Regions from separate parts of the Streptomyces sp. JW3 genome, predicted to be linked through region 3. Evidence: riboswitches for the same ligand, from Rfam matches in the RefSeq annotation. Region 3 holds a riboswitch; each other region holds the start of a gene.
What was found. A riboswitch is a leader RNA that binds a small molecule or an ion and turns the genes downstream of it on or off. The one in region 3 is predicted to bind cyclic di-AMP.

Region 1 (4,198 bases), on a different contig from region 3:
TGCCGCACGACGGCACGCGCGCGTGCGACGCCGCCGACCTGGCGCTCACCGTCCTCGGCGGCGGCGAGTCCTCCCGCCTCTACAACCGCCTGGTGCGCCGCGACCGGACCGCCGTCGCGGCCGGCTTCGGCCTGCTGCGGCTGGCCGGCGCCCCCTCGCTCGGCTGGCTGGACGTGAAGACCTCCGGTGACGTCGAGGTGCCGGTCATCGAGGCCGCCATCGACGAGGAGCTGGCCCGGTTCGCCGAGGAGGGCCCCACCGCCGAGGAGATGGAGCGGGCCCAGGCCCAGCTGGAGCGCGAGTGGCTGGACCGGCTCGGCACGGTCGCCGGACGCGCCGACGAACTGTGCCGCTACGCCGTCCTGTTCGGCGACCCGCAGCTCGCCCTGACCGCCGTACAGCGGGTCCTGGAGGTGACGCGGGAGGAGGTCCAGGAGGTCGCCAAGGCCCGCCTGCGCCCCGACAACCGCGCGGTGCTCGTCTACGAGCCCACCGCCCCGGCGGCCGACGCCGACGACGCCACCGACGAGAACGAGGAGGCGGCCAAGTGACCGAGCTGGCCACCATGGAATTCCACCCGCGGCCGCAGGCCGGCGAGCCCAGGCCCTGGGCCTTCCCGGCCCCCGAGCGCGGCACCCTCGGCAACGGTCTGACGCTGCTGCGCTGCGACCGCCCCGGCCAGCAGGTCGTGGCCGTCGAGGTGTTCCTGCGGGCGCCGCTGGACGCCGAGCCGGCCGGCCTGGACGGTGTCGCCACCGTCATGGCGCGGGCCTTCTCCGAGGGCACCGACAAGCACACCGCCGAGGAGTTCGCCGCCGAACTGGAGCGCTGCGGGGCCACCCTGGACGCGCACGCCGACCACCCCGGCGTCCGCCTCAGCCTCGAAGTGCCCGTCTCCCGCCTCGCCAAGGCGCTCGGTCTGGTCGCCGACGCGCTCAGGGCGCCCGCGTTCGCCGACAGCGAGATCGAGCGCCTGGTGCGCAACCGGCTCGACGAGATCCCGCACGAGCTGGCCAACCCCGCGCGCCGGGCCGCCAAGGAACTCTCCAAGGAGCTGTTCCCGGCGGACTCCCGGATGTCCCGCCCGCGCCAGGGCACCGAGGAGACGGTGGCGGGCATCGACTCGGCGGCCGTCCGCGCCTTCTACGAGAAGCACGTACGCCCCGCCACCGCCACCGCCGTGGTGGTCGGCGACCTCACCGGCGTCGACCTCGACGCGCTGCTCGCCGACACCCTCGGCTCGTGGACCGGCTCGGCCGCCGAGCCGCGCCCGGTGCCGCCGGTGACCGCCGACGACACCGGCCGGGTCGTCATCGTGGACCGCCCCGGCTCGGTGCAGACGCAGCTGCTGATCGGCCGCACCGGCCCGGACCGGCACGACAGCGCCTGGCCCGCCCAGGTGCTCGGCACGTACTGCCTGGGCGGCACCCTCACCTCCCGCCTGGACCGGGTGCTGCGCGAGGAGAAGGGCTACACCTACGGCGTCCGGTCCTTCGGGCAGGTGCTGAGGTCGGCGCCCGACGGCACCGGCGCCGCGATGCTCGCCATCAGCGGCTCGGTCGACACCCCGAACACCGGGCCGGCCCTCGACGACCTGTGGAAGGTGCTGCGCACGCTCGCCGAGGGCGGCCTCACCGACGCCGAGCGGGACGTCGCCGTGCAGAACCTGGTGGGCGTCGCGCCGCTGAAGTACGAGACCGCGGCGGCTGTCGCGGGCACCCTGGCCGACCAGGTCGAGCAGTACCTGCCCGACGACTACCAGGCGGCGCTGTACCAGCGGCTCGCCGCGACCGGCACGGTGGAGGCCACCGCGGCAGTGGTGAACGCCTTCCCGGTGGACCGGCTGGTGACCGTCCTGGTGGGCGACGCGGCGCAGATCAAGGCGCCCGTCGAGGCGCTCGGCATCGGCGAAGTCACGGTCGTGAGCGCTGAGTAGCGCCACGCGCGCGCGGGGCGGCTCCGGTGACTGTTCTGTCACCGGAGCCGCCCTATGTCCGAATAGGGCAATTTAATACAGAGGTTGCCTGTCTGCCCTGTGGGATGAGCAACAAAAACCCTGTTGCGTTTGAGTCTTGAACGGACGCCCGCTTAGCGTCTCCCCGGCTGTTCGTCAGGCAGTGCGCCGCACCCGCGGCACCGGACAGTCATCGCCGAGTCCCCGTACGGCGCGAGCCAGGGGAGCCGGGGACCCACCGTCCCTGGGGTGAATCGGACGCCCGCGCGGAAGCGAGGGGGCCCGTAGGAGACCTTCCTGCTCCGAACCCGTCAGCTAACCCGGTAGGCGAGAGGGAAGGAAAGGACCAGCCTCTACATGGCGTTCACGCGCGCCACCGGGAAGCACCGTCGTCCCGGCCGGATCCACCGCAGCACCGTCCGCGCGGCGGGTGTCGCGACCCTCACCACCACCGGCGTCCTGGGCACCCTCGCGGCCCCCGCGCTGGCCGCCGAGCCGTCCCCCGAGGACACCGGCCTCATCCCCGTCATCACCCTCGGCGACTCGGTGGCCGAGAAGGTCGGCGCCCAGGCCGCCGCCCAGCGGCAGGCCGCCGAGGACGCCGCCGCCCGGGAGCAGGCCGAGGCGGACGCCCGGCAGCGGGCCGCCGAGGCCGCCGAGCAGGCCCGCGAGGCCAAGGAGCGCGCCGCCCGCGCGGCCGAGCGCGAGCGCCTGACCACCTACGTGGCGCCCATCAGTGCCTCCTACGTCTCCACCGCCTACCGGGCCAGCAGCGGCCTGTGGTCCTCCGGCACCCACACCGGCATCGACTTCCACGCCGCGTCCGGCACCACCGTCCACGCGGTCGGCGCCGGCACCGTCGTCGAGGCCGGCTGGGGCGGCGCGTACGGCAACCAGGTCGTGATCAAGATGCACGACGGGACGTACACGCAGTACGGCCACCTGTCGTCCATCGGGGTCTCGGTCGGCCAGACGGTCGACCCCGGCGAGCAGATCGCCCGCTCCGGCGCGACCGGCAACGTCACCGGACCGCACCTGCACTTCGAGGCCCGCACCGGCCCGGAGTACGGCTCGGACATCGACCCGGTGGCCTACCTCCGCTCCCACGGCGTCACCGTCTGACCCCGCACTCCCCTTCGAAAGCCCCGGCTCCCCGAGCCGGGGCTTTCGGCGTTAAAGGTGACCAAAAACAGCCCAAGAACAGCCACCGAAACCGACCCCCCATCGGAAAGTGCGGCGCATTGCAATAGAGTCACTGAACACGCGTCAATCGTCGACGTTTCACGGGGATTAAGGCGGAGGTCGGTCATGCGTATTCCGGCGCACTCGGTATGCACGGCGATCCGGGACGACATCGTCGCCGGTGTCTACGAGCGCGGCAGCCGGCTCACCGAGGAACTGCTCGCCCGCCGCTACGGCGTCTCCCGCGTCCCGGTGCGCGAGGCCCTGCGGACCCTGGAGGCCGAGGGCTTCGTGGTGACCCGGCGGCACGCGGGCGCGTGCGTGGCCGAACCGACCGAGCAGGAGGCCGCCGACCTGCTGGAGATGCGGCTGCTGCTGGAACCGCTCGGCGCCGCCCGGGCCGCCCAGCGGCGCAGCGAGGCCCATCTGAAGGTGCTGCGCGGCCTGGTGCGGCTGGGCCAGGAGCGGGCCAGGCGGGGCAACAGCGACGACCTGCGCTCGCTGGGCGGCTGGTTCCACGAGACGCTCGCCCAGGCGGCCGGCAGCGCGTCCCTGACCACCACGCTGACCCAGCTGCGGCACCGGATCGCCTGGATGTACGCCGTGGAGGCGCCGGCCAGCCCGGCGGACACCTGGGCGGAGCACGGTGCGATCGTCGACGCGGTGGCCCGGGGCGACGGCGAGCGGGCCCGGTCGCTCACCGCGCTGCACACCGAGCGGTCCACGGCCGCGCACCGGCTGCGCTTCGCCGCGGCCGCCGACCGCGCGGAGCGTGTGAGGAACTCGCAACGTGCCGTAAACATGCCGAGCCTGCGTCATTAACACGGCCGCCGTATACAAAGAGGAGCTATTCGGCGAGACCTCGGCGGGGTCTATTTCCGCTGCCTATTTGTCGTGACCCGGCGGATGCTTTCGCCAGAGGTCCGGTGAATTCCCGGCGTCCGTGCGCGGAAATACGGAAGCCGCGCCGGCCCCGAAGGGCCGGCACGGCTTCACCGTGTTGCGCGCGGTGGCTCAGACGGTTTCCGGAAGCTCCTCGAGCCCCTCGGCGACCAGCTTCGC
Region 2 (4,198 bases), on a different contig from region 3:
GCCGAACGGCCGGCGTACACCGCCGCGTCGTCGAGGATCTCCTCGATGCGCAGCAGCTGGTTGTACTTGGCGACGCGCTCGGAGCGGGCCGGGGCGCCGGTCTTGATCTGGCCGCAGTTGGTGGCGACGGCGAGGTCGGCGATGGTGACGTCCTCGGTCTCGCCGGAGCGGTGCGACATCATGCACTTGAAGCCGTTGCGCTGGGCCAGCTCCACGGCGTCCAGGGTCTCGGTCAGCGAGCCGATCTGGTTGACCTTGACCAGCAGCGCGTTGGCCGCGTTCTCCTCGATGCCGCGGGCCAGGCGCTCCGGGTTGGTGACGAACAGGTCGTCGCCGACCAGCTGGACCTGGTCGCCGAGGCGCTCGGTGATGGTCTTCCAGCCGTCCCAGTCGTCCTCGAACAGCGGGTCCTCGATGGAGACCAGCGGGTACGCCTCGACCAGCTCGGCGTAGTAGTCCGTCATCTCGGCGGCGGTGCGCTCCTTGCCCTCGAAGGAGTAGACGCCGTCCTTGTAGAACTCGGAGGCGGCCACGTCCAGGGCCAGGGCGATCTGCTCGCCGGGGGTGTAACCGGCTTCCTTGATCGCTTCGAGGATGAGGTCGAGCGCGGCGCGGTTCGACTCCAGGTTCGGGGCGAAGCCGCCCTCGTCGCCGAGACCGGTGGACAGGCCCTTGTTCTTCAGGACCTTCTTCAGCGTGTGGTAGACCTCGGCGCCCCAGCGCAGCGCCTCGGAGAAGGACTCGGCGCCGATCGGCGCGATCATGAACTCCTGGATGTCCACGTTGGAGTCGGCGTGCGAGCCGCCGTTCAGGATGTTCATCATCGGAACGGGCAGCAGGTGCGCGTTCGGGCCGCCCAGGTAGCGGAAGAGGGGGAGGTCGCTGGCCTCGGAGGCGGCGTGCGCGACGGCGAGCGAGACGCCGAGGATGGCGTTGGCGCCGAGCGAGCCCTTGTTGTCGGTGGCGTCCAGGTCGAACATGGCCTGGTCGATCAGCCGCTGCTCGGTGGCGTCGTAGCCGACCAGCTCCGGGCCGATCTGCTCGATGACGGCGAGGACGGCCTTCTCCACGCCCTTGCCGAGGTAACGGTTGGCATCGCCGTCACGGAGTTCGATGGCCTCGAAGGCACCGGTGGAGGCGCCGGACGGAACGGCGGCACGACCCGTGCTGCCGTCGTCGAGGCCGACCTCGACCTCGACCGTGGGGTTGCCTCGGGAGTCCAGGATTTCCCGGGCTACGACGACGTCGATGGACGGCACGAGCATCTCCTTCTTCAATGTGACGCTTCTGTGTGACGCGGGTGCGCGGTACGCGCGGCTCTGCGGGACGAGCCTAACCGGCCCGGGGCGATCGGCCAGCCGGTCACCCACCCGTTGGACAGAACCGAGAGTAAATTGTTTCCGAACGGAACAAAAGCGCTCCGCGAACCGGACATGACCCCGCCCCGGTGCGTACGGGGGAACACGCACCGGGGCGGGGAGCTTCGCGCCGCTTACTTCGGGGGCTACTTCAGGTGCAGCTGCTGGCCCGGGTAGATCAGGTCGGCGTCGTCGACGATGTCGCCGTTCAGCTTGAACAGCTTCGCCCAGCCGCCGTCGACGTCGTGCGCCTCGGCGATCGAGCTGAGGGTGTCGCCCTTGACCACCTTGTACTCGCCGTCCCCCTTCTCGACCTTCTTGCCGGTCGGGGTGGTGACGGTCTTGTCGGACTTCTGCGTGGTCTCGGCCGCCGGGCGCTCCTGGGAGCGGGAGGCCGGCTGCTCCTGGGTCTCACGGGTCTCGGTGGAGCCGCTGGAGCTGTTGGAGCCGCTGCTCTGGCTGTCGCTCTCGTCGGAGGAGCCGGTGTAGCCGCCGGCCCCCGACAGGCCGGTGCCGCAGCTCGGCCAGGCGCCCTTGCCCTGCGCCGCGAGCACCTTCTCGGCGACCTGGATCTGCTGGCTCTTGCTGGCCTGGTCGGCGGTGGAGGCGTACTGCGTGCCGCCGTAGGCCGCCCAGGTGGAGGCGGAGAACTGGAGCCCGCCGTAGTAGCCGTTGCCGGTGTTGATGGACCAGTTGCCGCCCGACTCGCACTGGGCGACGGTGTCCCACTCGGACTCGGAGGCGGCGGAGGCGCTGCCGGCCGCCATCAGCGGGGCGGCGACGGCGGCACCGGTCACGCCGGCTATGGCGATGACACGAGTGGCCTTGGACGGACGGCGGTGCTTGCCCTTGCTGGAAAACAGCATGGTTGATCCCCTCACCGACGCCTGCGAGGTGAGCTGTCGGGTTCGGGCCGGTTCGGTTGCCCGGCCGTGTCACGTGCGTACTCACTTGCGTATTACGCACGGACACGGCTTCACCCCTAGCCGCTCCGGCTCAACTGCCCGGTGCGGCGCCTACCTTGGGTCCCCCGCTCCTGCCTGCGGCGCTTGCGCGACGACTGTTCCCGGGCTGCCGCTGGCAGGATTCGGCGTTGCGGCGGCCGGGGCCCGCGATGGCGAGCGGTCCTGACCGTAGACAGGACCCGGGCGGATTTACAAAGACGATCAGGGCTTCTGAGACCTATCTCTCACGGCGTTTAATACGGACATTCAGCCCGAACCGTGACGTGAACTACCGCTGCTTTTCGACCGGTTCGACCCCAACAGCAAGCTTCTGACCGGGCAGGATGTGGTCGGGGTCGGCGCCGACGGTGTCCTTGTTCTCGGCGTAGAGGGAGGACCATCCCCCGGCGAGGTCAAGGGAGTCGGCGATGGCCCACAGGTTGTCGCCGGCCCGCACGGTGTACGTCCCGTCGCCCGCGTCCCGCGCCGTCTCGTCGTCACGCGAGGCGTGCCGCCCGGAGGCCGACTCGGAACGGCCGCTCGCCGTCTCGTCGTCCGCGCTGCCGCCCCGGTGCCGGCCGGCGCCGGTGTCGGTGAGGCTCGAAGTGCCAGGAGCGGGTTCGAGGTTGTCGGCGCTGTCACCGATGCCCGCGGTGTCACTCTTGGTGGTGGGCTCGTCGCTCGCCTCGTCGGTGGGCGAGGCGGATTTGGATGAAGTGTCGGACTTGGGTGATTCGTCGCCGCTGTCCGAGGAGTCGGTGGGGGAGTCGGTGGACTCGGTGGCCGACGGGGACGCCGAGGAGTCGGAGTCGGTCGAGTCGGTCGCGTCGGTCGCGTCGGACGAGTCGGTCGCGTCGGACGAGGTGGAGGAATCAGACGAACTGGATGAATCGTCCGAGGCGCTGCCGTCCAGGCCCGCCAGCAGCCCGCAGGTCGGCCAGGCGGCGATGCCCTGGGCCGCCAGGACCTTCTCGGCCACCCGGATCTGCTGGGAGCGGCTGGCCTGGTCGGCGCTGGTGGCGTAGGCGAGGCCGCCGTACGCCTCCCAGTCCTCCTGGGACATCTGCAAACCGCCGTAGTAGCCGTTGCCGCCGTTCTGGCTCCATGCGCCGCCGGTCTCGCACTCGGCGACACGGTCCCAGGTCGTACCGTCGGCCGCGTGCGCGCCGGTGGCTCCGAGGAGCGGGATCGCGATGGCGGAGCCGGTGACTCCGGCAGCGACGACCAGGGCCGGGGCCTGGCGGGGGCGACGGTGTCGGCCGTTCCCGGAGAGCATGCGGAGACCTTTCACAAGACAGCAGGGCCCGCACGGCGATTGATGCTCGGTGCCGCGCTGATCCGTGAACGTATAGGCATACGATCACTCATCACAAGTTCATGCCGTGTAGATCACATGGAGATCACAGAGGTGACTGCGTGTCACCTTTGCGGTTGCGACGGTCTCTTCAGGCGACCGAGGTGAACGCCACCGGCAGGGTGCGCAGACCGCGCATGATGAGGCCGCCGCGCCAGCGCAGTTCGGCCGGGTCGGCGGCCAAACTCAGGTCGGGCAGCCGGGTCAGGAGCGTGGCGAGCGCGGTCTGCCCCTCCAGCCGGGCCAGCGGGGCGCCGAGGCAGTAGTGGATGCCGTGGCCGTAGCCGAGGTGCTGGCTGTCGCGGCGGGAGAGGTCGAGGGTGTCCGGGTCGGTGAAGCGGGCCGGGTCCCGGTCGGCGGCGGCGAGCACGACGAGCACCGGGTCGCCGACGGCGATGTCCTGGCCCGCGAGGGTCAGCGGCCGGGTGGCGAACCGCCAGGTGGCCAGCTCGACCGGACCGTCGTAGCGCAGGAGTTCCTCGACGCCGGTCGCCAGCAGGCCGCGTTCCCCGGCGGCGAGGGAGTCCTGGAGGCGGCGGCGC
Region 3 (4,198 bases):
GGGCGCGCAGCTCGCTCTCGTACGCCGGGTAGCCGTTGGCGACGTCGATGACGTGCGAGGCGTACTCCTGGGCGGCGTACGGCGTGAACAGTGCCTGGTCCGCCTCCAGGTTGTCGAAGGCGAAGCTCGACAGCCCGCAGGCGCGCAGCAGCCGGCGGGTGTCCGGAAGCGGGCCCTGGCGCAGTACCGCTCCCTGGCAGTCCGAGACCCCGAGACCGATGGCCCGGCCCTGCCCCAGCGGGCCGCGCTCGTACGGCAGGAAACCGGCCGGTTCGCCGCCGGCGTAGAGCACCGCCACCCGCGCCCGCGGCCGGACCCGGCCCACGGTCTCGGTGAACTCCGGTTCCATGAAGGGGTTGCGAGGGGCGTGCGACTTGGCGCGCAGCTCGCGCCAGTGCTCCCGTTGGCCCTCGCCCAGTTCCCCCGGCCTCAGCACACGAATGCGTCCGCTGCTCAACCCGACCCCCCGATCAAGTCCCCCTGAACAGAAGGACGGTACCCCTGGGGCCGCGCGGAGGGTAGAGAGCGGAGCATGTTGTTGCCAACCGGCGCACAGCGCTTTAACTGCCTTTAGCCGGTGATGCGTCAGCTTTCGGACATGTGGACCGGTGAACGAGTGGCGGCCGAGGGTGAGTCGGGGGCGCGCGATGTCCGTATTCTCTGATCATGGACCCCACCGCATACGCACTCGTCGCCACCGATCTAGACGGAACGCTGCTGCGCGGCGACGACACCGTCTCCGAGCGGTCGCTCGTCGCGCTCGGCCGGGTGGCCGCGGCCGGGGCGCACCACCTGGTGGTGACGGGCCGCCCGGCGCCGAGAGTGCGCCCGCTGCTCGGCGGCCTCGGCTGCGGCGGGCTCGCGGTGTGCGGCCAGGGCGCGCAGGTGTACGACGCCGGCGCGGACCGGCTGCTGTGGTCGGTCACCCTGGACCGGGAGCTGGCCGAGACCGCGCTCGGCAAGATCGAGGCCGAGGTGGGCCAGGTGCACGCGGCCGTCGACCAGGACGGGGTGGCGGGGCTCACGCTGATCGAGCCCGGGTACCTGATGCCGCACCCGACGCTGCCCGCGGTGCGGGTGGACCGGCGCGACGACCTGTGGGCGGCACCCATCAGCAAGGTGCTGCTGCGCCACCCCTGGCTGTCCGACGACGAGCTGGCGACGACGGCCCGCGCGGTGGTCGGCTCGCTCGCCACGGTCACCATGTCGGGGCCGGGGACGGTCGAGCTCCAGCCCAGCGGCGTCACCAAGGCGACCGGTCTGGCGCTGGCGGCGGAGCACCTGGGGCTGAGCCCGGAGCGGACCGTCGCCTTCGGGGACATGCCCAACGACATCCCGATGTTCCTGTGGGCGGCGCACGGCGTCGCGATGGCCGGCGCCCACCCGGAACTGCGGGCGGTCGCCGACGAGGTCACCACGTCGAACGAGGACGACGGCGTGGCCGTCGTCCTCGAACGACTGTTCAGGTGACGCGTGCTTCCGTCACGCGCCGGGGCTCAGTACGCGCTGAAGACGTTGTCCATCGAGCCGTACCGGTCGGCCGCGTAGTTGCAGGCGGCGGTGATGTTGGCGACCGGGTCGTACAGGTCCCAGGAGGTGCCGTCGACGTGGTAGGCGTCGAAGGTGGGCTGGATGACCTGGAGCAGGCCCTTGGACGGGGTGCCGTTGATGGCGTTGATGTCCCAGTTGTTGATGGCGAACTGGTTGCCGGACGACTCCCGCATGATGTTGCGGTAGATGCCGTTGTACGTGCCCGGGATGCCCTTGTCGGCCATGATGTCGAGCGACTGGCGGATCCAGCCGTCGAGGTTGTTGCTGTAGCCGTTCGCCGCGGTCATCGCGGCCGTGGTGGTCGCCGTGGTCGAGTCGGCGGCCGGAGTGGCGGCGGACGCGCTGGTGGCGCCGGCGATCGGCAGTGCGAGCACGGCCGCGCCGGCCCCGGCGAGGGCGAGCTTGCGGACGAGTCGGTTGGTCCCGGCGGCGTGCCGGAGGCCCTTTGCAGGCATGGTGCGGTCCTCTCCATACGCCTGCGAGGTGAGCTGTCGGGTTCGGGCGGAAAGGTGCCCGGCCGTGCCCTGTCGGGCCCGGCTTCACCCCGAGCCGCCCCGGTCCGGTGGACCGGCGCGGCGACTTACCTGGGTCCCCCGCTCCTGCCGTGAATGAGTCGGATGTGGGTGCGTCGGGCGGTGGCAGGATTCGGCGTCCGCTCGACAGGCCGGGAACGTATGCGACAGCACATGTCCGGAACAAGTGCCGGAATCACCTAACGTGCATGTTGACCTTGGTCTGAGGCATTTGGGGTGCTTGATCCTTTGCTGAAGGCAAGGGTCAACTGGCTTACGGGGCAAAGGGATGGACGCTGCGCGGGCGGTGCCGCGCGACCGGTCGGCGGCGTGAGTCAAGTCACTGGCGTCGACAAGTAAGGCAAATCGGGCAATAAGGCCAACTCGTGCTTTATGGGGCAGCGGTGGCGGGGCGGCCCGCGTCACTCGCCCGAAAGTGGGAACGGAGGTCCATGGGTCGAATGGGTGACGTTCCCGGGTCGCACGACGTTGGGAGGGGTGGTGGGATCCGTGATGTCTCTCTATGTCCGCTCATATCGCCTGATCAAAAACATACAGTTCATGATCTGATACCGACCGGCCTGTAACGGTGGGCGCTATCGGTGATCGAAAGGTGACCGGATACGCTGACTTGAGTGATGGCAGCGACCTATCGACCAGCCGTGTAACCGCGAGTAGACACCAGCAGACAGGAGACCCCTCGTGACCGTCGTCGGGCCGTTCGGGCTGAGCGTGCGGGACCAGGCTCTGGAAGCCGATGTCCAAGCCGGAATGGCGGCAGTCGAGGAAGGACTGCTGGAGGCAACCAAGAGCGAGGTGCCCTTCATCACGGAGGCCGCCCAGCACCTGGTGCGGGCCGGCGGCAAGCGGTTCCGGCCGCTGCTGGTGATGCTCGCGGCCCAGTTCGGCGACCGCCACGCCCCGGGCATCGTGCCCTCCGCCGTCGTCGTCGAGCTGACCCACCTCGCCACGCTCTACCACGACGACGTGATGGACGAGGCCGCGGTGCGCCGCGGGGTGCCCAGCGCCAACACCCGCTGGGGCAACTCGGTCGCCGTGCTGACCGGCGACTTCCTCTTCGCGCGGGCCTCGCAGATCCTCGCCGATCTCGGCCCGGAGGCGGTCCGGGTGCAGGCCCTGGCGTTCGAGCGGCTGGTCACCGGCCAGATCCTGGAGACCGCGGGACCGCAGGACGGCCGGGATCCGGTCGAGCACTACCTGGATGTGCTGGGCGGCAAGACCGGCTCGCTGGTGGCGGTCTCCTGCCGGTTCGGCGCGATGATGTCCGGCGCCGACGAGACGGTCGTCGACGTCCTCACCCAGTACGGCGAGCGGCTCGGCGTCGCCTTCCAGCTCGCGGACGACGTGCTGGACATCGCCTCCGACTCCGACGAGTCGGGCAAGACCCCCGGCACCGACCTGCGCGAGGGCATCGCGACCCTCCCGGTGCTGCGGCTGCGCGAGCGCGCCGCCCGGCTGGGGCTGGCCGAGGACCTCGCCCTGTGCGAACTGCTCGCCTCCGACCTCACCGACGACGACCGGCACGCCGAGGCGCTGCGCCTGCTGCGCGCCCACCCCGCCCTGGAGCAGGCCCGGCGGGACACCGTCCGCTACGCGGAGGAGGCCCGCGCGGCACTGGCCCCGCTGCGGGCGTGCGACGCGAAGACGGCGCTGGTGGAGCTGTGCGACGCGGTCGTGCACCGGGCCGGCTGACGCCCCGTCCCCTACGGGTCGGGGTGTGTCCCGTCGTCGCGTGTCATACCGCAGCAGTACACGGAGTTGAGCCTGCGGTCTGACGCATCCCGGTGGCCGATTTGGTCAGATGGTCATCACGGAAAACCACACATCCTCACCGATTCGGGTGAGAATGGCGGCTCAAGGTGGACTTCAGGGTGACGGGGCGAGGTCACGGACAGCCGCCGGCGACGACGGAGGTAGGGCACATGACACCGTACGAATCCGGAACCGATACCGATACCGATACCGATGCCGAGGAGCGCGGGGCGCGTCGCCGCAGGGCCGCGCGGTACGTCGTCCCGGTCACGGTGATGGGCGTCGCGGCGGCCACCATCGGACTGGTTCCCGCGCTCGCCGACTCCGGGGACCCCGACCTGCCCGACATCACGGCGCAGCAG

Region 1: linked by a shared signal. The riboswitch ahead of ACTT8P_RS06315 (M23 family metallopeptidase) and the one ahead of ACTT8P_RS04865 (transglycosylase SLT domain-containing protein) in region 3 are both predicted to bind cyclic di-AMP.
Region 2: linked by a shared signal. The riboswitch ahead of ACTT8P_RS06950 (transglycosylase family protein) and the one ahead of ACTT8P_RS04865 (transglycosylase SLT domain-containing protein) in region 3 are both predicted to bind cyclic di-AMP.

The regions. Positions count from the first base shown of each region.
Region 1 is NZ_JBQOUX010000009.1:48,339-52,536, forward strand. Features, by position in the region: gene ACTT8P_RS06305 (M16 family metallopeptidase) at 1-551, shown strand, start outside; gene ACTT8P_RS06310 (M16 family metallopeptidase) at 548-1,936, shown strand; cyclic di-AMP (ydaO/yuaA leader) riboswitch at 2,139-2,299, shown strand; gene ACTT8P_RS06315 (M23 family metallopeptidase) at 2,312-3,076, shown strand; gene ACTT8P_RS06320 (GntR family transcriptional regulator) at 3,263-3,958, shown strand; gene ACTT8P_RS06325 (HPr family phosphocarrier protein) at 4,151-4,198, opposite strand, start outside.
Region 2 is NZ_JBQOUX010000010.1:70,046-74,243, forward strand. Features, by position in the region: gene eno (phosphopyruvate hydratase) at 1-1,259, opposite strand, end outside; gene ACTT8P_RS06950 (transglycosylase family protein) at 1,505-2,224, opposite strand; cyclic di-AMP (ydaO/yuaA leader) riboswitch at 2,228-2,416, opposite strand; gene ACTT8P_RS06955 (transglycosylase family protein) at 2,592-3,578, opposite strand; gene ACTT8P_RS06960 (cytochrome P450 family protein) at 3,748-4,198, opposite strand, start outside.
Region 3 is NZ_JBQOUX010000007.1:1,005-5,202, forward strand. Features, by position in the region: gene ACTT8P_RS04855 (GNAT family N-acetyltransferase) at 1-436, opposite strand, end outside; gene ACTT8P_RS04860 (HAD family hydrolase) at 667-1,470, shown strand; gene ACTT8P_RS04865 (transglycosylase SLT domain-containing protein) at 1,497-2,006, opposite strand; cyclic di-AMP (ydaO/yuaA leader) riboswitch at 2,011-2,177, opposite strand; gene ACTT8P_RS04870 (polyprenyl synthetase family protein) at 2,766-3,776, shown strand; gene ACTT8P_RS04875 (LolA family protein) at 4,007-4,198, shown strand, end outside.